Regions from separate parts of the Streptomyces sp. NBC_01460 genome, predicted to be linked through region 1. Evidence: riboswitches for the same ligand, from Rfam matches in the RefSeq annotation. Region 1 holds a riboswitch; each other region holds the start of a gene.
What was found. Region 1 has a riboswitch for cyclic di-AMP ahead of OG488_RS20025 (M23 family metallopeptidase). Riboswitches for the same ligand answer to the same signal wherever they lie in the genome.
Positions count from the first base shown of each region.

Region 2: it holds a riboswitch for cyclic di-AMP, as region 1 does, so the genes downstream of both, OG488_RS28985 (LysM peptidoglycan-binding domain-containing protein) here and OG488_RS20025 (M23 family metallopeptidase) in region 1, are expected to answer to the same signal.
Region 3: it holds a riboswitch for cyclic di-AMP, as region 1 does, so the genes downstream of both, OG488_RS33085 (M23 family metallopeptidase) here and OG488_RS20025 (M23 family metallopeptidase) in region 1, are expected to answer to the same signal.

Region 1 is NZ_CP109473.1:4,477,276-4,484,682, reverse strand. Features, by position in the region: gene OG488_RS20035 (PrsW family intramembrane metalloprotease) at 1-211, shown strand, start outside; gene OG488_RS20030 (aldo/keto reductase) at 368-1,312, opposite strand; gene OG488_RS20025 (M23 family metallopeptidase) at 1,503-2,543, opposite strand; cyclic di-AMP (ydaO/yuaA leader) riboswitch at 2,555-2,707, opposite strand; gene OG488_RS20020 (PP2C family protein-serine/threonine phosphatase) at 2,941-4,128, opposite strand; gene OG488_RS20015 (MerR family transcriptional regulator) at 4,235-4,981, opposite strand; tRNA gene OG488_RS20010 (tRNA-Met) at 5,097-5,170, opposite strand; gene OG488_RS20005 (hypothetical protein) at 5,372-5,686, shown strand; gene OG488_RS20000 (FAD-binding oxidoreductase) at 5,898-7,283, shown strand.
Region 2 is NZ_CP109473.1:6,408,448-6,415,854, forward strand. Features, by position in the region: gene OG488_RS28960 (cytochrome P450) at 1-886, shown strand, start outside; gene OG488_RS28965 (ferredoxin) at 936-1,127, shown strand; gene OG488_RS28970 (quinone oxidoreductase family protein) at 1,230-2,195, opposite strand; gene OG488_RS28975 (TetR/AcrR family transcriptional regulator) at 2,289-2,927, shown strand; gene OG488_RS28980 (hypothetical protein) at 3,032-3,262, opposite strand; cyclic di-AMP (ydaO/yuaA leader) riboswitch at 3,622-3,807, shown strand; gene OG488_RS28985 (LysM peptidoglycan-binding domain-containing protein) at 3,810-4,667, shown strand; gene OG488_RS28990 (hypothetical protein) at 4,878-5,459, shown strand; gene OG488_RS28995 (SIS domain-containing protein) at 5,587-6,480, opposite strand; gene OG488_RS29000 (MBL fold metallo-hydrolase) at 6,887-7,407, shown strand, end outside.
Region 3 is NZ_CP109473.1:7,342,875-7,350,281, forward strand. Features, by position in the region: gene OG488_RS33065 (aspartate aminotransferase family protein) at 1-780, shown strand, start outside; gene OG488_RS33070 (helix-turn-helix domain-containing protein) at 852-1,472, shown strand; gene OG488_RS33075 (DUF6126 family protein) at 1,550-1,723, shown strand; gene OG488_RS33080 (tyrosine-protein phosphatase) at 1,733-2,557, opposite strand; cyclic di-AMP (ydaO/yuaA leader) riboswitch at 2,972-3,130, shown strand; gene OG488_RS33085 (M23 family metallopeptidase) at 3,136-4,041, shown strand; gene OG488_RS33090 (SGNH/GDSL hydrolase family protein) at 4,224-5,051, shown strand; gene OG488_RS33095 (STM4011 family radical SAM protein) at 5,072-5,989, opposite strand; gene OG488_RS33100 (STM4012 family radical SAM protein) at 6,018-7,407, opposite strand, start outside; gene OG488_RS33105 (STM4013/SEN3800 family hydrolase) at 7,406-7,407, opposite strand, start outside.

The sequences.
Region 1 (7,407 bases):
GTTGCTGCACCATCTCTGGCACCGCAGGGACATCGCGGGCCCGGCCCTGACGTACGCCGCGCACGCGACGGGCCGGCTGCGGCGGGCTCACCGGCCGCCCGGGCCGCCGCCGTTCCCCCGTCAGGTCCCTTACGGCAACGGGCCTCCGCAGCAGCTCCCCGCGCCGCACCGTCACTACGGCGGCCACAACCCGTACCTGGAGGATCGCTAGGCCGCCTCCGGACCGGTCGGAGAACCCGGCCGTCCGGCAGTGGACCCGGCGCACTCACTCCCGGGGGAACCCCGCGCACGCACCCTGGGCGGAGATCCCGCCAACTCACCCTCGGCGGTGGGCCCGGCGCGCTCGCCGGGCTCCCGCCCCGTCAGGTCAGGCCGACGCCGAGGTCAGTTCCGCCAGCTCCGCCTCGGTCAGCCGGAGACCGGCCACCGCCACCAGCGCGGGCAGTTGCTCGACCGTACGGGCGGAGGCGATGGGGGCGGCCACGGTCGGCCGGGAGGCCAGCCAGGCCAGGGCGACCGTGGCGATCTCCGCGTCGTGCTCCTGGGCGATCCTGTCGAGCGCCGCGAGGACCGTGCGTCCGCGCTCGGTCTCCAGGTGCTTGCCCGCGCCTTCGGCCCGCGCGCTCTCGACGGAGGCTCCCGGCCGGTACTTGCCGGTGAGGAAGCCGGAGGCGAGCGCGAAGTACGGGACGGCGGCAAGACCGGCACCGGCCGCCGTGTCCTGGAGCGCGCCCTCGTAGGTGTCGCGCGAGACGAGGTTGTAGTGCGGCTGCAGTGCCACGTATCGGGCCAGGCCCTCGCGCTCGGAGAAGTCCAGGGAGGCCCGCAGCCGCGCGGGGCTGATGTTGGAGGCGGCGATCTCCCGCACCGTGCCGGCCTTCACCAGCTGGTCGAGGGCGGTGATGATCTCCTCGACGGGGACGCTCTCGTCGTCGAAGTGCGTGTAGTAGAGGTCGATGTGGTCGGTGCCGAGCCTGCGCAGGGACGCCTCGGCCGCCTCCTTGATCGTGGTGGGCGAGAGCCCCTTGTACGCCGGGTGGGCGCCGACCTTGGTGGCGATGACGACGTCGTCACGGCGGGAGCGGGCCCTGAGCCACTTCCCGATGAGGGTCTCCGACTCACCGCCCTCGTTGCCTGGGATCCAGGCGGAGTAGGAGTCGGCGGTGTCGAGGAAGTTGCCGCCCGCCGCCACATACGCGTCGAGGACGGCGAAGGTCGTGTCCTCGTCGGCCGTCCAGCCGAAGACGTTGCCGCCGAGGGCGAGGGGGAAGACCTGAAGGCCGGAGGAACCGAGCGGGCGCAGAGAAGTCATACCCGGGTACAACCAGCTGACGGAGGCACCTATTCCGATTCGCGGCCCGCACCCCGCGCGGCCCGGGTGGGCCCGGCGCCCCCGTGACAGGCGACGCCGGGCGGACCCGGGCAGACCGACGGCCCTGACGTCGGGGGGTCGTGCGTCAGGGCCGCCGGGGTTCCGGTGCGCCGAGGAGCGGCGCCGGGGATCAGATCGTGAGGCCCTTGCCGCGCAGCCAGCTCATCGGGTCCACACCCGAGCCGTCCGCGGTGTGGATCTCCAGGTGGAGGTGCGGGCCGGTCACGTTGCCGGTGGCGCCGACGCGGCCGATGGTCTCGCCGGTGGTGACCTTCTGTCCGGCGGTGACGTCCATCGAGGACTGGTGGCAGTACCAGACCTCCGTGCCGTCGTCGAGCTCAAGGACCGTGCGGTAGCCGTACGAACCGGACCAGCCCGCCGACTTCACCGTGCCGCTGTGCACGGCCTTGACCGGCGTGCCGGTGGGAGCCGCGAAGTCCAGTCCGGTGTGGTAGCCGGAGGACCACATCGAGCCGGACTGCCCGAAGGTCGAGGTGATCGTGTACGAGGAGGTCGGGACGGCGTAGCTGGCGGCGAGCTTGGCGAGGCGCTCGGCCTCGGCCTTCTTCTTCGCCGCTTCCTCCTCGGCCTTCTTCTCCGCGGCGGCCTCGGCCTCGGCGGCGCTCTGCTGCTTGGCGGCCTGGGTCGCGGCCGCTTCGGCCGCCGCCTGCTCCTGGGCGGCCCTGGCCTCGGCCTCGGCTCCCGCCGACTGCTGCTCGGCCTGCTGGAGGATGCGGGCGCGCAGGGCCTCGCCCGCGTCGGTGGTGCCCTGCTGGGCCTCGGCGGCGGTGATGCCGGCCGTGGTGAGCGGGGAGGACGCGGCGGCCGTCTCGTGCTCCGCGTCGGAGTCGCCGGACATGAAGGCACCGACGCCGGGAAGGGACTTGGCGTCGGGAAGGTTGTCCGCGATGGAATCGGGAAGAGAGATGGAGACCGGCGGCTTGCTCTGCGCGGTGGCCATGCCGCCCGCACCGACGGCCGCGATGACGCCGACGCCGAGGACGGTGGAGCTACGGGCGAGACCGCGCTGCTTGGCTACGCGATGACGGCCGCGTACGGGGCGGATGGACTCCTCGGTGGGGTTCCATTCCTCCCACGTCCTGTCCTCATCACCGAAGCCTCCGGTCCTGAAGGATGACGGGGCCTCGGGGGCAGGCTGATTGGACGCCACGTGGGCGCTCTCCTTTCCTTCCTTCTCGCCTACCGGGTTAGCTGACGGGTTCGGAGCAGGAAGGTCTCCTACGGGCCCCTTCGTCTCTCGCGAGACACAGGTGCCCGATTCACCCCATGTAGGTGGTTCCCCGGTTCCCTTGCGGAATTCGGCGCTGCGCACGGTGCCGTCTCTTGCGACGGCGGGTACAACCGCGCTGCGTTATCGAACGTTAATAGACACCCGGGTCCGATTCCAAGCTGTTCCCACAGATCGTTCACGCCTCCGGCCTGGACTTTCAGGGGTCAAACGGGCGCAAACGGGCGAGTTGAGCACCACTCATCCAGCCAGCAGTTTCTGATGGTGCGTCATATGTTATGCGGAGCGCGGTCCTTCGACTACCGAAAGTCGCGACCGGTCATTCACTGTCCCGCCCCACGATCTTCACCGTCGTCCGTCGCTCCTGCTGCCCGTGCGAAGGCCGGCCGACGGCGAGCAGCGCCATGTCGTCCGTCGACCGGCCACCGGTGTGCAGCCGTACGTCGTCGGTGAGCGCCGACAGCAGCTCCTCGGGCCCCGGGAAGAGCCGGCCGCGCAGCCGGGCCGCCGGGTCGTAGAAGACACCCTGCGCGTCGCGCGCCTCGGAGAGGCCGTCGGTGAACGCCAGGAAGGTCGCCCCGGCCGGCAGCGCCCACTCGTCCGACCGGTCGGGCCACACGTCCAGCCCCATCCCGAGCGGCAGGGCGGGCACGGTCGGGGCCAGCACGTCGAGCGCCCCGTCCGCGTGCAGCACCAGCGGCTCAGGATGGCCGCGGTTGACGACCCGCAGGGTGTCCGAACCGGCCGGGATCTCCGCGAGGACCGCGGTGACGAACCCCTCCATGGAGTCGAGCCCGCCCCGCCGCGAGCCCTCACGGGCCAGCGCCCGCTCCAGTCGCTGGACCACGCCCTCCAGCGACAGCTCCTGCTCGGCGGCCTCCCGGAACGCCCCGATCACCACGGCCACGGCCGCGACGGCGTCCAGCCCCTTGCCCCGCACGTCCCCGACCACCAGCCGGACCCCGAACGGCGTGTCCGCGACGGCGAAGAGGTCGCCGCCGACGAACTCGTCCGCCTGGGCCGCCTCGTACCGCGCCGCGATGTGCAGCCCGCCGATCCGGGCGTCCGGCACCGGGAGCACCGCACGCATCGCCGTCTCGGCGATGACCCTCGCCGAGGCGAGCTGCTCGTTGCCGCGGTGCACGACGCGGTTGATCACGAGGGACAGGGCCACGACGGTGATCAGCGTGAGCAGGTCGGTGACCGGCGTGACCCTGAGGAGCACGCCGTCCGAGAGCCGGATGGCGAGCACGACCAGGACCGCGGCGATCCCGATGCGGACGGTGCTGCTCAGCGAGAAGAACGGGGCGGCGACGAGCGCCGCGGCGGCGAAGAGCGGGACAGCGGTGACCTCGGGCGGCGTGGCGAGGTCGAAGGCCACCCCGGCACAGATCATCAGGGCGGGCAACGCACGCACGAACCGCTGGGAGCGGGCGCTCCCGGGAACGCCCCGTCGGCGTCCGTCCCGCTTCCCCACCTGTGCAACACCCCTGCCCGGTCCACCCACGGCTGCGGACGGTACCGCGCCCCACCCAGGCTGGCCGGAGCCGCGCCGAGCGGCGACTCGTCATCGGCCAAAGGGAGGAGCACGCCGGAGCCCCGTCCTCCGGAGGTCAGTCGGAGAGCCGGCGCTGCGCGTAGATCGTCAGTGCATCCCGTACGAAGACGGCGGTTCCGTCTCCGTGGCGATCGTAGTTCCTCCCGAAGCGGGGATCGGCGACGTACATCTCCCCGAGGCCGGTCACGTACGCGCGCGTGGGCTCCGTGGTCGCCGACAGCCACTCGCAGTGCCGCCGCGCGATGTCCTGCACCTGCTCGCTGTCCGCCGCCAGGCCGGCGGCCCTGGCCTCCCCGTAGTCCCGGGCGATGACCTCGTGCACGCCCTGGAAGCGGGCGCGCTCGTCCTCGGTCAGTCCGCGCCACCACCGGCCGCCGCGCTCGTACGCCTCCCTGCCCCAGCGCTCCGTGACCTCCTGCTCGTACTCCGTGTGATCGAAGCCGTCGAGCACGTCCTCCGCCATGAGTTCCTCCCCTTGTTCGGTCCGGTGGAGAGTGGTCCGCACCGAGGCGATCTGCCGGCCGATGCGCTCCCGCTCCTGCTCCAGCAGGCGCAGATGGGTCCGGAGCGCGGCGGAGGTGTCCCGCTGCCCTTCCAGCACGTCCTTGATCGCGGGCAGGGAGAGCCCCAGCTCCCGCAGCAGCAGGATGCGCTGGAGCCGGACCAGAGCCTCCTGGCCGTAATAGCGGTAACCGTTGGCACCCGTGCGGCTCGGTGCCAGGAGACCGACGTCTCCGTAGTGCCGGAGCGTGCGGCTCGTGGTGCCGGCGCGCCGGGCGATTTCCTGGATGGACCACTCCATGACGGAAACGCTAGATCTTTACGCGGCGTCAAGGTCAAGCCCGGGACCGGCGGCCGGGTGACGGCATACGACAGAGGCCCGGATTCTCGAAAGAATCCGGGCCTCTGTCTTTCAGTAGCGGGGACAGGATTTGAACCTGCGACCTCTGGGTTATGAGCCCAGCGAGCTACCGAGCTGCTCCACCCCGCGTCGTTGTGATTGCAACTCTACGCCATCCGGGACGGTGCTCCGACCACTTTTCGCACCCACTCCCGGGCCGGGATCCTGCCGGCCTCCACGCGGTACGCCAACACGGCCTGTATACGGGGATGTTGCCAGGCGGAGTGGCGTAGGCAAGGGTGTTGCCGCACCCCCCGATCTTGCGTATCGCCTGCTGGAGGGCCTCCCACCATGTCCACACCGCACAGACCTGCCCCGTACCCCTCGGCCGCGCCGTCACCCCTGCGCGTGTCCCTCGTCAGCGGCGTGATCGGCGCCGTCTTCGGTGCGGTGATCAGCGCGGCCGTCAACTACCTGGTCATCGGTGTGCCGGAGAGCGCCTCGGTCAACGCGCTCAACCACGGGATATCGGGCCTGTTCAGCGGATTCGCCGCAGGCTTCATCGGGCTCATGGTGCATCTGCGCGGGAAGCGGGCGGAGCCCGTTCCCTCGGAGTCCGTCCCCCTGGCCCCGGAGGCCGACGCCCCGGCCGTTCGGCAGGGCTGACCCCACGCCGTACCCCGTCCCGGAGCAGCCGGGACGGGGCACCGCGCCCCGCGATTGCGAGGTGTCCGGAGCGGCGGGAGGCTGGAGGGGCAAGCCTTTCGGTGTTCGGTCCCGTCTGCGCGGCATCCACAGGTGCCGGCGTCGGCCCAACCGCCTCACCCGATGTGATGGAGCCAGGGGAGGCCGGGCGCATCCGCGCTAGGAGACGATCATGGACGGCACCCTCCTCGAGACGATGCGGACCTCGCTGCGGGGCCCCGTCATCGGTCCGGACGACCCCGCGTACGGGCAGGCCCGCACGGTCTACAACGCCATGATCGACAAGAAGCCCGCCGCCGTGGTCAGGTGCCACGACACGGCGGACGTCATGGCGGCCGTCGACTTCGTCCGCGAGCACGGCCTGGACGTGGCCGTCCGGGGCGGCGGGCACAGCGGTCCCGGCCTCGGCCTCGCCGACGACGCCGTCACGATCGACCTCTCGCCCATGCGCGGGGTGCGGGTCGACCCCGCCATCCAGACCGCCCAGGCCGACGGAGGGGCGACGCTGGGCGACTTCGACCACGCCACCCACGCCTTCGGCCTCGCCACCCCTGCGGGCATCATGTCCACGACGGGCATCGGCGGGCTCGCCCTCGGCGGCGGTCACGGCTACCTCACCCGCAAGTACGGCCTGACGGCGGACAACCTGGTCTCCGCCGACGTGGTCCTGGCGGACGGCAGCTTCGTCTCCACGAACCCGAGCGAGCACCCCGACCTCTTCTGGGCGCTGCGCGGCGGCGGCGGGAACTTCGGCGTCGTCACGTCCTTCGACTTCGAGCTGCACCCCGTGGACACGGTGGGGGTCGCCATCACCGTGTGGCCGCTGGACCGCTTCAAGGACGTACTGCGCTGGTACCGCGCGTTCCTGCCGCAGGCGCCGGACGACCTGTACGGATTCTTCGCCTCGCTCACCGTGCCCCCGGGACCGCCCTTCCCCGAGGAGATCCACGGGGAGAAGATGTGCGGCGTCATCTGGTCCTCGACGGGAGACCCCGACTCCCTGGACGCGACCCTCGCCGCGGTGAACGAACCGGGGCCGCCCGCGTTCCACTTCACGGCGCCGATGCCCTACCCGGCCCAGCAGTCCATGTTCGACGCGCTGATGCCCGCCGGCCTCCAGTGGTACTGGCGCGGAGACTTCTTCGACCGCGTCACGGACGACGCTGTGGACGTGCACGCCTCCTTCGCCGAGAGGCTCCCCACCGGGCTGTCGACCATGCACCTGTACCCGGTCGACGGGGCCGCGGGGCGGGTCGGACCCGACGACACCGCCTGGGCCTACCGCGACGCGGTCTGGTCGGGCGTCATCGCGGGCATCGACCCCGACCCGGCCAACGCCGAGGCGCTCCGGGAGTGGGCCGTCGCCTACTGGGAGGCACTGCACCCGCACTCGATGGGCGGCGGCTACGTGAACTTCCTCGGCACGGGCGAGTCCCAGGACCGGGTCCGGGCCACCTACCGGGGCCACTACGACCGGCTCGCGGAGGTCAAGGAGGCCTACGACCCGCACAACCTCTTCCACGCAAACCAGAACATCGAGCCCGCCGCGCCGCACTGACCGTCACGCCGGGCGCGCAATTCCGGGGGAAAGCCGTGCCGGGAGGGTTACAGTCTGCATGCACCGCACGATGATCCGGACGCCCCCGGAGCGGCGCGGCACCGGCGGCGGCACCTCGTAGCCC
Region 2 (7,407 bases), 1.9 Mb from region 1:
CACGATCAGGCGGGTGGAGGCGCTACGGCCCGCCGTCCAGAAGATCGTGGACGGACTGATCGACGAGATGCTGTCCGGCCCCGCGCGGACCGACCTCGTCCAGGCCTTCGCCCTCCCGGTCCCCTCGCTCGTGATCTGCGAACTGCTCGGAGTGCCGTACGGCGACCACGACTTCTTCCAGGTCAACAGCAAGACCCTCATCAGCCGCAGCGCACCGCCCGAGGCGCGGGCCGCGGCCCACGCCGACCTGATCGGGTACCTGGACGAGCTGATGGGCGACAAGATCGCCGGTCCGGCGGACGACCTCCTGTCGGGACTCGGTACGCGCGTCGAGGCGGGGGAGCTGTCCCGCCGTGAGGCGGCCGAGATGGGCGTGCTCCTGCTGATCGCCGGACACGAGACCACCGCGAACATGATCGCCCTGGGCACCCTCGCCCTCCTGGAACACCCCGACCAGCTCGCCCTGCTGCGCGACACCGGGGACGCGAAGGTGGTTTCCGGCGCCGTGGAGGAGCTGCTGCGCTACCTCAACATCACCCACGGCGGCCGCCGCCGTGTCGCGCTGGAGGACATCGAGATCGCCGGTGAGGTCATCCGGGCGGGGGAGGGGATCATCGTGCCGAACGACATCGGCAACCGTGATCCCGAGGTCTTCCCCGACCCCGACCGGCTCGACCTCCGGCGTGACGCGCGCCGCCACGTCGCCTTCGGCTTCGGCGTGCACCAGTGCGTCGGCCAGCCGCTGGCCCGCATGGAGCTGCAGGTGGTCTACAGCACCCTCTACCGGCGCATCCCGACCCTGCGCCTGGACACCGCCCTGGAGCAGCTGTCGTTCAAGCACGACGGATCCGTCTACGGGGTCCACGAACTGCCCGTGGCCTGGTGACTCCTCCCCCCACCGTCCCCTCATCGACACCGACGACGAAGGAGTGCTCATGAAAGTGACCCTCGACCAGGACAAGTGTGTGGCGTCCGGACAGTGCGTGGTCGCCGCCGCTGACGTGTTCGACCAGGACGACGACGGCATCGCGGTGCTGCTCGACCCCGCACCGCCGTCGGACCGGGCCGACGACGTCGAGCAGGCCGCGGCGGTCTGCCCGGCCCTCGCCATCACGGTCCAGGACTGACGGTCCAGGACTGACGGGAAGGAGCCCGGGGGCGGCGGCGGTGGCCCGCGGCCGTCCCCCGGTCGACGTCTCCCCGTCGTCGTTGCGCAGGGGCTCCTTCCGCTACGGGAAGAGGAGGAGCTTGCCCGTGGTGGACCGGGACTCGATGTCGCGGTGCGCCCGCTCCGCGTCCCGCAGCGGGTAGCGCCCTCCGACAGCGGGAAGCAGTACCCCCTGGCGCACCAGGTCGAAGAGCGCGGCGCTGTGGCGCAGGAGCTCCTCGCGGCCGGGGATGTGGTCGCGGAAGACCGGATAGCAGACCTTGATGCTGCGGGGCAGCTCCCTCATGTTCAGTACGGGGACCGTGCCGTTGAACGCTCCGTAGTAGAGCAACGTCCCGTGGCGCCGTACGACGCCCATCGACGCCCGGAACGTGGTCCCGCCCCCGCCGTCGAACACGGTGTGGACACCGTGGCCGCCGGTCAGCTCCAGGACGGGTGCCACGAAAGCGTCCCCGCTGGACACGATCGCGTGGTCCGCCCCGTTGCGCCGGGCCGCCTCCGCCTTCTCCTCGGTGGAGGCGAGCCCGATGACGGTCGCACCACGCGCCTTGATCATCCGGGTCAGATTATGTCCCAGGCCGCCGGCCGCCCCGTGGACCAGCGTCGTCTGGCCAGGCTCCACCGGGGCTGCCTCGGTGGTGAAGTGATGGGCCGTGATGCCCTGCATCATGAGGCTCGTCGCCGTCTCGTCGGAGATGTCGTCCGGCACGGGCACGGCATCGGCGGCAGGCAGCACGATCTGTTCGGCGTAGGAGCCGGACGCGTACACCCAGGAGACTCGATCGCCGACGGCGAACCCGGTCACGCCCTCGCCCAGGGCGCCGATCCGCCCGGCACCCTCCACGCCGGGCGTGAAGGGGACTCCGCCCGCGGAGGGGCCCAGTCGGCGCACACCCGTGTCCATGAAGTTCACACCGGCCACCGTGACGTCGACCAGGATGTCGCCCGGGCCGGGCCTGGGGGCCGGACGGTCGACGAGCCGGAGTTCCTCCGGGCCGCCCAGTCGTTCGATGACGATCGCTCGCATGTTTCCGTCCTCTTGTCTGCTCTCGTTCCCTGTGGACGGGTGCCAGAGTCGTCCGGATAAAATGGACTGGCAAGTCCAGAAACGGAGGCAGGCATGCCGAGCGGGACCAGTGCCCCACCGCGACTCACGGCCAAGGGGGCGGCCACCCGGCGCCGCATCGTGGAGGGCGCGGCGGAGGAGATCCGGGCCAGGGGCGCCGGGGCCACCACGCTCGACGACGTGCGGGCGCGCACTTCCACGAGCAAGAGCCAGATCTTCCACTACTTCCCCGGAGGCAAGGAGGAGCTGCTCCTCGCTGTCGGGGCCCGCGAGGCCGAGCGTGTCCTGGAGGACCAGGAGCCGCACCTCAGCGACCTGGGTACGTGGCAGGCGTGGCAGGACTGGCGCGACGCGGTCGTCCGGCGATACGAGCAACAGGGCGTCAACTGCCCGCTCGGCGTGCTGATCACCGAGCTGGGCCGCACGACCCCCGCCGCCCAGGCGCTGACCGGACGACTGCTCGACCAGTGGCAGGCGGCCCTGCGTGCCGGGATCCGCCTCATGCAGGACAGTGGCGAGGTCGACCCCCGGCTGGACACCGACCGCGCGGCTGCCGCACTGGTCGCCGCGGTGCAGGGGGGAGTGGTCATCCTGATGTCCACCGGCCGGATCACCCACCTGGAAGCCGCGCTGGACACGTCGCTGGACCTGCTGCGCGCCACGGCCGCGCCGGCGCCCTCCCCCGAGGTCTGACCGCAAGGGCCTGACGCGCGCCGGGCCCGTCACCGGCCGGGCGCCTCGCGAACCCTCGGCAGTCCCTTCCGGCAGTCCCTTCCGGCCCCGCCCGGCCCTTCCGCTCAGTGTGGCCTCCAGTGCAGCTTGCCGCCGCCCACCCACCGGACGGAGGCCGGGTCGTCGAGGTCGTGGACCACGACCCCGGCCGTGGCGGCGGCGCTCAGGACGTCCGTCATGGCGGTCGCCGTCCCGATCACCTCGCCGTCGATCTCCACGACACGGAAGGGCGGGTCACCCGGCTGGACCGGCAGGACGGTGATCCGGGGGACAGGCGCGTACGGGCTCTCAGTCATAGGCAGATCGGTTCCACGCCGACGCTCCAGGTACGCCTGCGGGCATCGGGCGTGAGTCATATGCCCGATTTGGAGTGTTTTTTGAATTTAATCCCGTAATCCATAAAAGGCCATTTCGTGCGACCTGGGCCCCTGCGGGTAGGCGCAAAACGCCCGAATCGGACTCAGTGACCAGGGTCACCTCCGACGCCCCGGACGCGGGCGTGCGCCCGTCGGTTCCCTTCTGCGGCAAGAGAAATGAGTGACGCGATGTGGGGTGGATTACATGAATTCCCGTGAATTGATCTTGCGAATGAATTGTGATCACTCCGCCAGGCTTGTTCCTTTCCCTATTTCTCGCCTACGGTCACCATCACTCCGGGCGGAACGCCGAATCCTGCCGCCGTCCGGTTACCCGACCACTTCTCGTACGGCAGGAGCGGGGGACCCAAGTAAGCGCCGATCCGGTTTCCGGAGCGGCTCGGGGTGAAGTCGCATTCCCATGCGGCCGGGCATCTCCAGCTCGAACCCGACAGCTCACTTCGCAGGCGGCGGAGAGGAATTCAGCATGCCCGAAAGCGGTAAGCACCGTCGTTCCAGGACCACTTCGCTCACCCGCGGCATCATCGCCGTGAGCACGGGTGGAGCCGCCCTGGCCCTGCCCCTCATCGGTGCCACCGGCGCCTTCGCCGCCCCGGCCCAGCCCGCTGCGGTGGAAAAGGCTGCAACGTCGACTGCTGTGTCCGGCAAGGGAATTGCCGCGCAGAAGTCCACGTCCACCACCTATTCCGTCGTCTTCGGCGACACTCTCGCCAAGATCGCTCGCGAGCATTCCGTGAGCGGTGGCTGGAAGGCCCTGTACGAGGGCAACAAGAAGGTCATCGGCGGAAACCCGGACCTCATTCACCCCGGCCTGAAGATCACCATTGGCGCCAAGGGTGAGAACAAGGCGGCGGACAAGGCCGACAAGGCCGGGTCCAAGGCTTCCGACCGTGCCGAGAAGAGCGCCGACCGCGCCGACCGCTCGGAGCGCACGAGCACGTCGCTCGCCACCGAGGGCGCTCCGGCCGCCGAAGCCGCCCCCGCGGCCGCGCCGGTCTCGTACACGAACGACCTCGACGGCTGGATCAAGGAGTCGCTGGCCGTCATGGCCGAGCACGGCATCCCCGGCACCTACGAGGGCATCCACCGCAACATCATCCGCGAGTCCGCGGGTGACCCGAAGGCCATCAACAACTGGGACATCAACGCGATCAACGGCGTCCCGTCGAAGGGCCTGCTGCAGGTCATCGACCCGACCTTCCAGGCGTACCACGTGCCCGGTACGTCGACGGACAGCTACGACCCGGTCGCCAACATCACCGCCGCGTGCAACTACGCCGCGGACCGGTACGGCTCGATCGACAACGTCTTCGGTGCCTACTGAGGCTCCATGGACACGGGGCCTCTGACACACGGCGTGTGACAGAGGGCCGGCATTGAAGGGTGGTACGGGTTCGGCGGAACCCGCACCACCCTTCTGTCGTGTCCGAGGTCCCCCGGTGCTCCCCCACCGCGGCGGCCGGCACCCGCGCGACAGGCCGGTCGGGGCCGGGGTGACTGGCCTCGTACAGGTTCGTCGTCCATACTGCCCGCCGTGGAGCAGCGCATAGATTCGAACAACAAGCCCGAGTTCGCCGCGGGGACAGACCCGGCGTACATCCCCGGCCTGACGGCCCCTGCCCCCGCGCGGACGGAGGCGGAAGCGGAGAAGGCGGAGCCCGGCGAGGTCCCGGCGGGCGACGTCGCGGACGCTCCCGCCGAGGGTGCGGCCGAGGAGGCCGCGGAGGAGTCCACGGCCGCCGCCGACGCGATCCCGGACGACGAGGCCACCCCGGACGGCGAGGCGGTGAGCGAGGACGCCGGAGCCAAGGACGCCGACGGCGCCGAGGACAAGGACGCGCCCGTCTTCGAGGTCAGCGACCGGCGCGGATCGATCAGGGTGGACGCCGCGGGTGTCCGCTTCCGGCTCGACGACCAGGAGGCGGAGTTCGACTGGTCCGAGATCGGCGCGGTCGAGGTCAGGACCGGCCGCTTCGGGCGCCGGTTCACCGTGACGGTCCACCTGTCGAGCGTCCGGTGGTTCAACGCCGAGGTCGAGGCCGGGGCCCGAAGCGAGCTCAAGGGGTGGACGGCGGAACTCGACGAGGTGCTCGACGCCTACTTCGAAGAGGCCTGACCCCCGCGTCCGGGGCCGCACACCGGGCTGCTCGCCGGCCCGGTGCGCGGCATGCCCTGACGGGGGCCGGCCCTCGACCGCCGTGCCCGGCCCCGGCCGTCGTGCCCGGGCACCGCGGGCCGGAGGCTCAGGCCCCGGCCGCCGTGCCGAGCACCACGGACCGCGTCAGATGGCGCGGAAGGTCGGGATCGAGACCGCGGGCCGCCGCTCGGGCGATCGCCAGCCGCTGGACCCGGACCAGGTCGGCCAGCGGGTCCAGAGCGCTCTCGACCCAGCGGGCCCCGGTCGCCAGCACCTGCTCCCGGAGCCCCTCCGGGGCCGCGCCGAACATCCAGGTCGCGGTCCCGGCCGTGGCGATGCTGATGGGGCCGTGGCGGTATTCCATCGCCGGGTACGACTCCGTCCAGGAGAGCGACGCCTCCTTCATCTTCAGCGCCGCCTCGTTGGCGAGCCCGACCGTCCAGCCGCGCCCCAGGAAGCTGAACTGGGTGCACTCCAGCAGCCCTTCGGGAAGCGGCTCCGCCAGCGCCGTCTCCGCGTCGCGTACGACGTCCTCGGTGTGCAGTCCGAGGTGGGCGCGGAACAGGGTCAGCGCGGTCGTCGCGAAGCGCGTCTGGACCACGGACCGTTCGTCGGCGAAGTCGAGGACCACCACCTCGTCGGCCGCGTCCATCACCGGGGTCCGCGGGTCGGCGGTCACGGCGACGGTACGGGTGGTGCCCCGCAGCCGGTCCAGCAGACCGAGCACCTCGGTCGTGGTTCCCGACCGGGTGAGGGCCACCACCCGGTCGTAGGCGCGCCCGAAGGGGAACTCCGAGGCGGCGTACGCGTCCGACTCGCCCTGCCCGGAGGCCTCCCGGAGCGAGGCGTAGGCCTGCGCCATGTAGTACGACGTTCCGCAGCCGACGACGGCGATGCGCTCACCGGTGGCCGGCAGGGCCGCCTTCCGGCCGACGGCGACCTCCGCGGCGCGGCGCCAGCACTCCGGCTGGCCGGCTGTCTCGGTCTCGACATGGGACATGTCCGCACTCCGCTTCCGCTGCTGACTCGCGCCTGATGGGTGGGGCTGGGTGAATTCGTCGCCCTTTTGCTCAATGTTGCATGGTACCTGGGTGAATCGAGCAAGAACAAGCAAATGGCTCCTCTCTTCCTGATCCGATCGGCATCTGTTTTCGGCCATGCTCGGTGGGTAGTCGGCTCAATCCGGTTCCGTCGCCACCCCGTGGGTATCTGCTCGGCGGGCCGGAGTCGGCAGGCGATATCTCGTACATCGGGCGGAACATCCCCTGTGAGGTCGGTCTGCGGTGACCTCGGACGGTCACCGGCGGGAGGTGGGCGGTCCGGAGGAGGGGTGATTTCACGTCACCGGAACGGATCGTTGGCCGAGTTCGAACGCGCGGCCGGATCCTGGTCGGCATAATCGCCCCATGTCGATCACGGGTGGGGACGTCGTTGACCTCGGCAGGGGCCTGTACGCCTGGCTGCCGCCGAAGCGGGGCTGGGGCCTGGCCAACTGCGGCCTGCTCGTGTCGCCGCGCGGCGGGCTGTGGATCGACACCCCCTACGACCCGGTGCTGGCCGGCCAGTTCCTCGCGGAGAGCCGGAAGCGGCTGCCCGACGGGGCGAATATCGACCGTGTGGTCGTCACCCACGCCAACGGCGACCACTTCTGGGGCGCCGGGGTGCTCCCGGACGCGGAGATCATCGTGACCCGGGAGGCCCGGGAGCACATCCACTACGACCCCACCCCCCAGCAGCAGCACGCCCTGGTGGCCGGAAGTGATCCCTCCACACCCCTCGGCGCCTACCTTGGCCGTCACTTCGGGGGCTTCGACTGGTCGGAGACCGAGGCCGTGCGGCCGACGACCTACTTCACCGGGGAACTCGAACTGACCCTGGGGGAGTACACGGTCCAGGTGTCGTCCCTCCCGCCCGCGCACACGGGGGG
Region 3 (7,407 bases), 2.9 Mb from region 1:
GTGGAGCCGATCCAGGGCAAGGGTGTCCACGCCTCACCGCCCGGCTTCCTCCGGGAGGCGCAGGAACTGCTCCACCGGCACAAGGCGGTGCTCATCGCCGACGAGGTGCAGACCGGGCTCGGCAGGACCGGTGACTTCTACGCGTACCAGCACGAGGAAGGCGTCGAACCGGATCTGCTCTGTGTCGCCAAGGCGCTCTCCGGCGGGTACGTGCCGGTCGGTGCCACGCTCGGCAAGGACTGGATCTTCAAGCGCGTCTACTCCTCCATGGACCGGGTCCTCGTCCACTCCGCGAGCTTCGGATCCAACGCCCAGGCCATGGCGGCCGGGCTCGCCGTCCTCACGGTGATGGAGCAGGAGGAGACCGTCGCGCACGCCCGTCGCACCGGAGACCTGCTGCGGGAGCGGCTCGCCGCGCTCGTCGGCCGCTACGAGCTGCTGCACGAGGTGCGCGGACGCGGGCTGATGATCGGCATCGAGTTCGGCCGGCCGTCCTCCCTCAAGCTCCGCAGCCGCTGGACGATGCTGCAGGCGGCCCGCAAGGGCCTCTTCGCGCAGATGGTGGTGGTGCCGCTGCTGCAGAAGCACCGGATCCTCACCCAGGTGTCGGGAGACCACCTGGAGGTGATCAAGCTGATTCCACCGCTGGTCATCGGGGAACCGGACGTCGACCGCTTCGTGACCGCGTTCACCGCCGTCATGGACGACGCGCACAGCGGGGGTGGTCTGATGTGGGACTTCGGCCGGACCCTGGTGAAACAGGCCGTCGCCAACCGCTGAGCGTCTCCGGGCTTCTTTGCCTCTGAGGCAAAAAATTTGCCTCAGAGGAAAGGTCCTGGCCCAATGGAGGTATGAATCCTCCTGACGGAGGGGTGGCCGACGAGCTCCCCGGGGTCGCACCGCGCCTGCGCGACCTGCGGCGCGACCGCGGCCTCACGCTGGAGGCGGCGGCCGGGCGGGCCGGCCTCTCGCCGGCCCACCTCTCCCGGCTCGAAACGGGCCGCAGACAGCCTTCGCTGCCGATGCTGCTCGGCCTCGCCCGTGTCTACGGTACGACCGTCTCCGAGCTCCTGGGGGAGATGCCGCCCGAACGTGACGCGATCGTCCGCGGCGGTCGCCTCGAGGCCACGCCGCGCGGCACCGGAGCGGGCGGCTGGGTCTACCGGCAGGCCGGTGGACCGGGCCGCGCCATGCAGGCCCTGAGGGTCCACGTCCCGTACGGCACCGAGGGGGACCTCGTGCGTGTCCACCCCGGTGAGGAGTGGCTGTACGTCCTCGACGGCCGGCTCCGGGTCGTGCTCGGCGAGACCGTCCACGACCTCGGTCCGGGGGACAGCGCGCACTTCGACTCGCTCACCCCGCACCGGATCGCAGCGCTCGACGCCGGCGGGGCGCGCCTGCTCTTCGTCCACACGCTGCTGCAGAGCCCCACCGCCGAGCTGTGCCTGGGCAGCACGGTCCACCGGCTCTGATCCCGCTCACGCACCCCGCACCGCACGTCCCGTCCCGTTCGTCACGCCGGTCCCAGATGCCGGAAGAGAGGACTGTCATGTCCGATTCGGAGCACTACGACCCCCTGACTCCCCGGAGGGCGAGGAGCGCGGACACCCAGGAGCGGCGGATGCCCCGCGGCGTCGTGATCCGGCTCCTCGCCTACCTGGTGGCCGGGCACGTGGTCGCGGCCTTCCTCTTCCTTCTCTTCACCGTGGCCGGCAAGGGCTGACCCCGGTGCTCACGCGTCCTCGACGAGCCGCTCACGCAGTCGCTCGCGGGTCTCGGGGGTGATCTTCAGGCCTTCGAGGAAGTAGCGGTCCGTGCTGCCCCAGATCTCCTCGATGGCGGCGAACGCGGCGCCGAGGTAGTCGGGGTGGGCGCCGAAGAGGGGGTTGAGCAGCTCCATCACCTCGTCGGACATCCCCGCCGACGAGGAGTCGCTGCGCTTCACCTTGTAGCGGCGGTGCGCGTCGTTCGACTTGAGGTAGTCGGCCTCGATGGCCTCCTTCTCGACGCCGACCGCGAGCAGGGAGACCGCGACCGAGAGGCCGGCCCGGTCCTTCCCGGCCGCACAGTGCATCAGCGCGGGCATGCTGTCCTCCGCCAGGGCGTGCAGCACGCGGCTGTGTTCGGCGGTGCGGTCCTTGATGATCGAGCGGTACGAGGCGACCATGCGGTCCGTCCCCTTGCCGTCGGCCAGGATCGAGCGCAGCTGCTGGATGTTCCCGTCGCGCACCAGCCGCCAGAACTCCGCGCCGTCGGCCGGGTCGGAGAGAGGAATGCTGACATTCCGGACACCCGGCAGCTCCACGTCGAGGCCGTCGAGCTTGTGGTCGGCCGCGTTGCGGAAGTCGAAGACCGTGTGCAGGCCGAGCCCGGAGAGGAAGGTGGCGTCGGCCTCCGTGGCGTGGGCGAGATGGCCGCTGCGGTAGAGGCGCCCGTAGCGCACGGTGCGGCCGTCCATGGTCGGAAGCCCGCCGACGTCGCGGAAGTTGCGGACACCGGTCAGGTCGACGTCCGTCGGCTCGGGGCCGGCCGGGGGGACCTCTGGCAGCTGCGTCACAAGGGCTCCTGGGGTGTCGGGCGTCGGCGCCGCTCGCCGACGGGGGCACGCTCGCGACGATACGACATGGCTGCATCGGCCAACCGTCTCGGTCGCAGAGGTGTCGGTCCGCCCTGTAGGTGGTGGCCATGACATGTCCGTATTGGCGTATTTAGCGGAACATGCCCCGCTTGTGCGGGAGATGGGGTGAGGTGGGTGAGCGGGATCATATCCGTGACGGTGCGTGGCGGAGATCGCGACAGGTATTCCGGACGCCGTGCGGAAAGCCAAGATCCCGGATCCACGGAGTGTGACGGGAATTCCGCACCGGAATTGAAGCGCCGATTCCGGTCCGCAATGCGGGGCTTGTTCGCGGCGTCCCGGCTCGCTTACGGTCACGGTCAATCCGGACGGAACGCCTAATCCTGCCGCCGCCCGGAATCCGCACCGACTCACGTGTGGCAGGAGCGGGGGAACCAGGTAGGCCGCCGGCCGGAGGGATCCGGTACGGCTTGGGGTCAAGTCGCGCACCACGTGGCCGGGCATCTCCAGCCCGAACCCGACAGCTCACCTCGCAGGCGCCGGAGAGGAATTCCCCCATGCCCGCAAAAGGCAAGCACCGTCGTACGAAGACCGGCCCGATCTCCCGAGGCGTCCTTGCCGCCGGGACCGGTGGCGCCGTCCTCGCCCTCCCGCTGATCGGCGCCACCGGCGCCCATGCCGCCGAGCAGGCCGCCCCGGCCGCCAAGTCCGCCGCCGCCCACAGCGCGCCCGCGTCGGCCAAGAGCTCGGCGAAGACCTACTCCGTGGTCTCCGGCGACTACCTGGCGAAGATCGCGGCCGACAAGAAGGTCAAGGGCGGCTGGCAGAAGCTGTACCAGGACAACCGTGACGTCGTCGGCGAGAACCCGAGCCTGATCCGCCCGGGCATGAAGCTCACCCTCGGCGCCAAGGCGTCCGGCTCCGCGGAGAAGGCAGCCCAGGCCGCGCCCTCCAAGGCCGCGCCGAAGGCCGCCGCTCCCGCGGAGAAGGCCGCCGCTCCGGTCGAGGAGACGGCCGCGAAGACCGCCGACTCCGCCGCGTCGGAGAGCACCGGATCGGGCTGGGCCACCCCGGTCGAGAACGCCGTGGTCACCACCCAGTACCGCGCCTCAGGCGCCAGCTGGTCCAGCGGCTACCACACCGGTTCGGACTTCCAGGCCGCCTCCGGCACCAGCGTCCGATCCATCGGCCAGGGGACCGTGGTCTCCGCCGGATGGAGCGGCTCGTACGGCAACGAGGTCGTCATCCAGCACAGCGACGGCATGTACTCCCAGTACGCCCACCTGTCCTCGCTCGAGGTCTCGGCCGGCCAGACCGTGACCGGCGGCCAGCAGATCGGCCTCTCCGGCTCCACCGGCAACTCCACCGGCCCGCACCTCCACTTCGAGGTCCGGACCGGCCCGAGCTACGGCTCGGACGTCGACCCGATCGCCTACCTGCGTTCGCACGGCGTCTCCATCTGAGACTCCGTCCGGGACACATCACCCGGTTCGATCGCTTCGAGGAGAGGGGCGGTGCGCCACGGCGCACCGCCCCTCTCCTTATTCCTGCTTTACCAAAAACTGACCGGGTGGTCTTTCTCACCACCCGTCAACCCCTTATTACGGTCGCGTAGGTCACATTCGAAGGTGCAGGATAAGCGCTTGTGGCAGACGATTCGAGAAACAGACAACGAGGCATCATCGGGTCGTACGCAGCGATTGGCGACAGCTTCACCGAGGGTGTCGGAGACCCCGGCCCCGGCGGGACGCTCGTCGGCTGGGCGGACCGGCTCGCGGTCCTCCTCGCGGACCAGCTCCCCGTCCTCGGTGCGACGGTCGGCCCCGCGGACGACCCGCACGGGAATTTCCGGTACGCCAATCTCGCCGTACGCGGACGCCTCCTCGACCAGATAGTCGAGGAACAGGTCCCCCGGGCGAAGGAGCTGGCACCCGACCTGGTCAGCTTCTGCGCGGGCGGCAACGACATCCTCCGCCCCGGTTCCGACCCGGACGACGTGGCGGAACGCTTCGAGCGTGCGGTCGCCGAGCTGACCCAGGCGGTCGGAACCGTCATGGTCACCACCGGGTTCGACACCCGCGGCATCCCCGTGCTCAAGCACCTGCGGGGCAAGATCGCCATGTTCACCGCGCACGTCCGGTCCATCGCCGACCGCTACGACTGCCCGGTGCTGGACCTGTGGTCCCTGCGGTCCGTGCAGGACCGGCGGGCGTGGGACAGCGACAGGCTGCACCTCTCGGCCGAGGGGCACACCCGGGTCGCGCTGCGCGCCGCCCAGGTCCTCGGCCTCGACGCGCCGGCCGACCCGGACCAGGTGTGGCCTCCGCAGGTGCACCGCGGGACGTTCGAGGTGCGCCGTGACGACATCCAGTGGGCGCGCGAGTACCTCGTCCCGTGGATCGGGCGGCGACTGCGCGGGGAGTCCTCCGGGGACCACGTCGAGGCCAAGCGCCCCGACCTGCTGCCGCTCTGACCCCTGCCGCTGACGGGCGGTCAGCGGCCGACGAGGGGGAGCAGACGCCGGGCCGGGTCCGCGGGCACGAGCCCGTCCGGGGCGGGTATCCGCATCGGACGGGCGGGTATCCGCTCCAGCACCCCGCCCGCGAAGACGTCGTACAGCGGCAGTGTCTCCAGGTGCACATAGCCGATGTGGCAGTCGCACACGTCGAGCGGACAGCCGCGCGGGCCGAGTGAGCTCCGATAACTCCCGTCGTAGAGGTTGCCCAGCTCGTCGCGGACGAAGTGACAGCGGCGCACCGTCCCGTCACCGTCCACCGAGACGACCGATCCGCCCGTCCTGCACGGGAGTCCGGCCGAGCGGTGGGGGTGCCTGCTGTAGGGGAACAGGGGGTCGAGGGCCGTCCAGCGGTCGGCCTGCTCGTCGGTGTACGTGTGGCCCTCGGCGGCGTTGACCCAGAGATACACATCGGACGGCAGCGCCGAGCGGAGCCGGCGGGCCTCCTCCAGGTGTTCCTCCAGACCGACGACCCCGACGCTGTGGCGCACACCCAGAGCCGCCAGCTCCCGGCACCGGCCGAGGAACCGCTCGTACGGCGTCTGACCCGGGTGGTACGTGCACCAGAGGGCGACCTTGTCGCGCTGCGCCTCACCCAGCCAGGCGGTGCGGCCGCTGAGGTTGGTCTGGATGGCGACCCGGCGGATGTGCGGGAGCCGCGACAGCTCGACGAGCGCCTTCCGGTACCAGGACCGCACCAGGCCCTCGCCCCAGGGGGTGAACAGAACCGACAGCCGGTCACCGGTCTGCGCCGAGGCCCATGCGGTGAACCGCTCCAGGGCCGCACGGTCGGAGCGGAGCTGATCACCGCTGTCCCGCCGCTTGGCGAAGGGACAGTAGGGGCAGTCGTAGTCGCACGAGGAGAGCGGGCCCCGGTAGAGGATCGTCAGGTCCATGCCTATCGCTTCTCCCACTTCGCGTCTCTCACTTCGCCTCGTACGCGGCCATGGCGGCCCGCACGGCCGGGGAGAACAGGTCCGGGCCCAGGGCATCGGAGTGGGCCAGCCCCTCCGGGGAGAGGCGCAGCAGGGCCGGGCACGCCGAATCGTCCAGCCAGCCCCGCGCCGAGAAGAGCTCCAGCTCGGCGGGGAAGTCCTCGTAGGGGTCGGTGCCGAAGCGCTCGCGGTACTCGGAGGGCCGCATGCCCTCGGCCTGGAGGAGCGACTGGAGAAGATGGCGCCGGCGCGCCTCGCCTTCGTCCACGTACCGGCCGACCTCCGCCCGGGAGAAGTCCACGGTGGTGGTGAAGCCGTCGATGATGCCCCGGATCTCCCGCATCTCCACGGCGTAGTCGAAGGAGTAGTGCAGGGACGAGGTGTACGAGCGGGCACCGCAGCCGAGCCCGATCATGCCGTCGGTCTGGCAGGCGTAGTCGTCGGCGCCCGCGTGCGGGGCGTCCGCGCGGCGGAACATCCGCATCGACACCTGCTCGTAGCCGCTGGCGAGCAGGTGGTCGCGGCCCGCGCGGTACAGCCGCAGCCGCTGTTCGTCCCAGGCGGTGTCCGGGGCCTGCGGTGCTGCCGCGCCACCGGTCGTCCGGCCGAGACCGGTCAACGGGCGGACGTAGAGCGGGTAGAGGTACAGCTCCTCGGGGCGCCAGGCCAGGGCGGCGTCCAGTGAGGTGCGCCAACTCGCTCCGGTCTGGCCCTCGATGCCGTAGATCAGGTCGATGTTGAGGACCGGGATACGGGCGTCACGGATCCGCCCGAGGGCGGCCTCGACCTCGGAGCGGCGCTGCGGGCGGACCGCGGCCCGGGCCTCGGCGTCGACGAAGCTCTGCACACCGATGCTGATCCGGGTGGTGCCCCGGCCGGCCAGGACCGTCAGCCGGTCCGCCGTCGCCGTCGACGGCGAGGTCTCGACCGACAGGGGCACCGCTCCCAGGTCGGCGCCCATCCGCTTCTCTGCGATGTCGCAGAGGCGCTCCAGCTCGCCGGCGGTGAGGAAGGTGGGGGTGCCGCCCCCGAAGGCGGCTGCCGCGAAGCGCACCGGCCCGTCGTCGCCGAGAGCGTCACGGACGGTGGTGGCCTGCCGGTCGAGCGCGTCGAGGTAACGCGTCGTCAGCTCGTCGGGCGCGCCGATGCGGGTGAACAGATTGCAGAAGCCGCAGCGGACCTCGCAGAACGGTATGTGCAGGTAGAGGGAGAGCGCGTCCTTCCGCTCGGACGCCCAGAGCTCGCTCAGCGAGGGAGGCCCCGCGGGGTGCTCGCCGAGGGGGCGGTAGGCGGTCTTGTGCGGGTAGGCGTAGACATAGCTGCGGTACGGGCCGGTGTCCGCGCCGGGCTCGGTCCCGGTGGTGGTTGTGGTGCCGGTC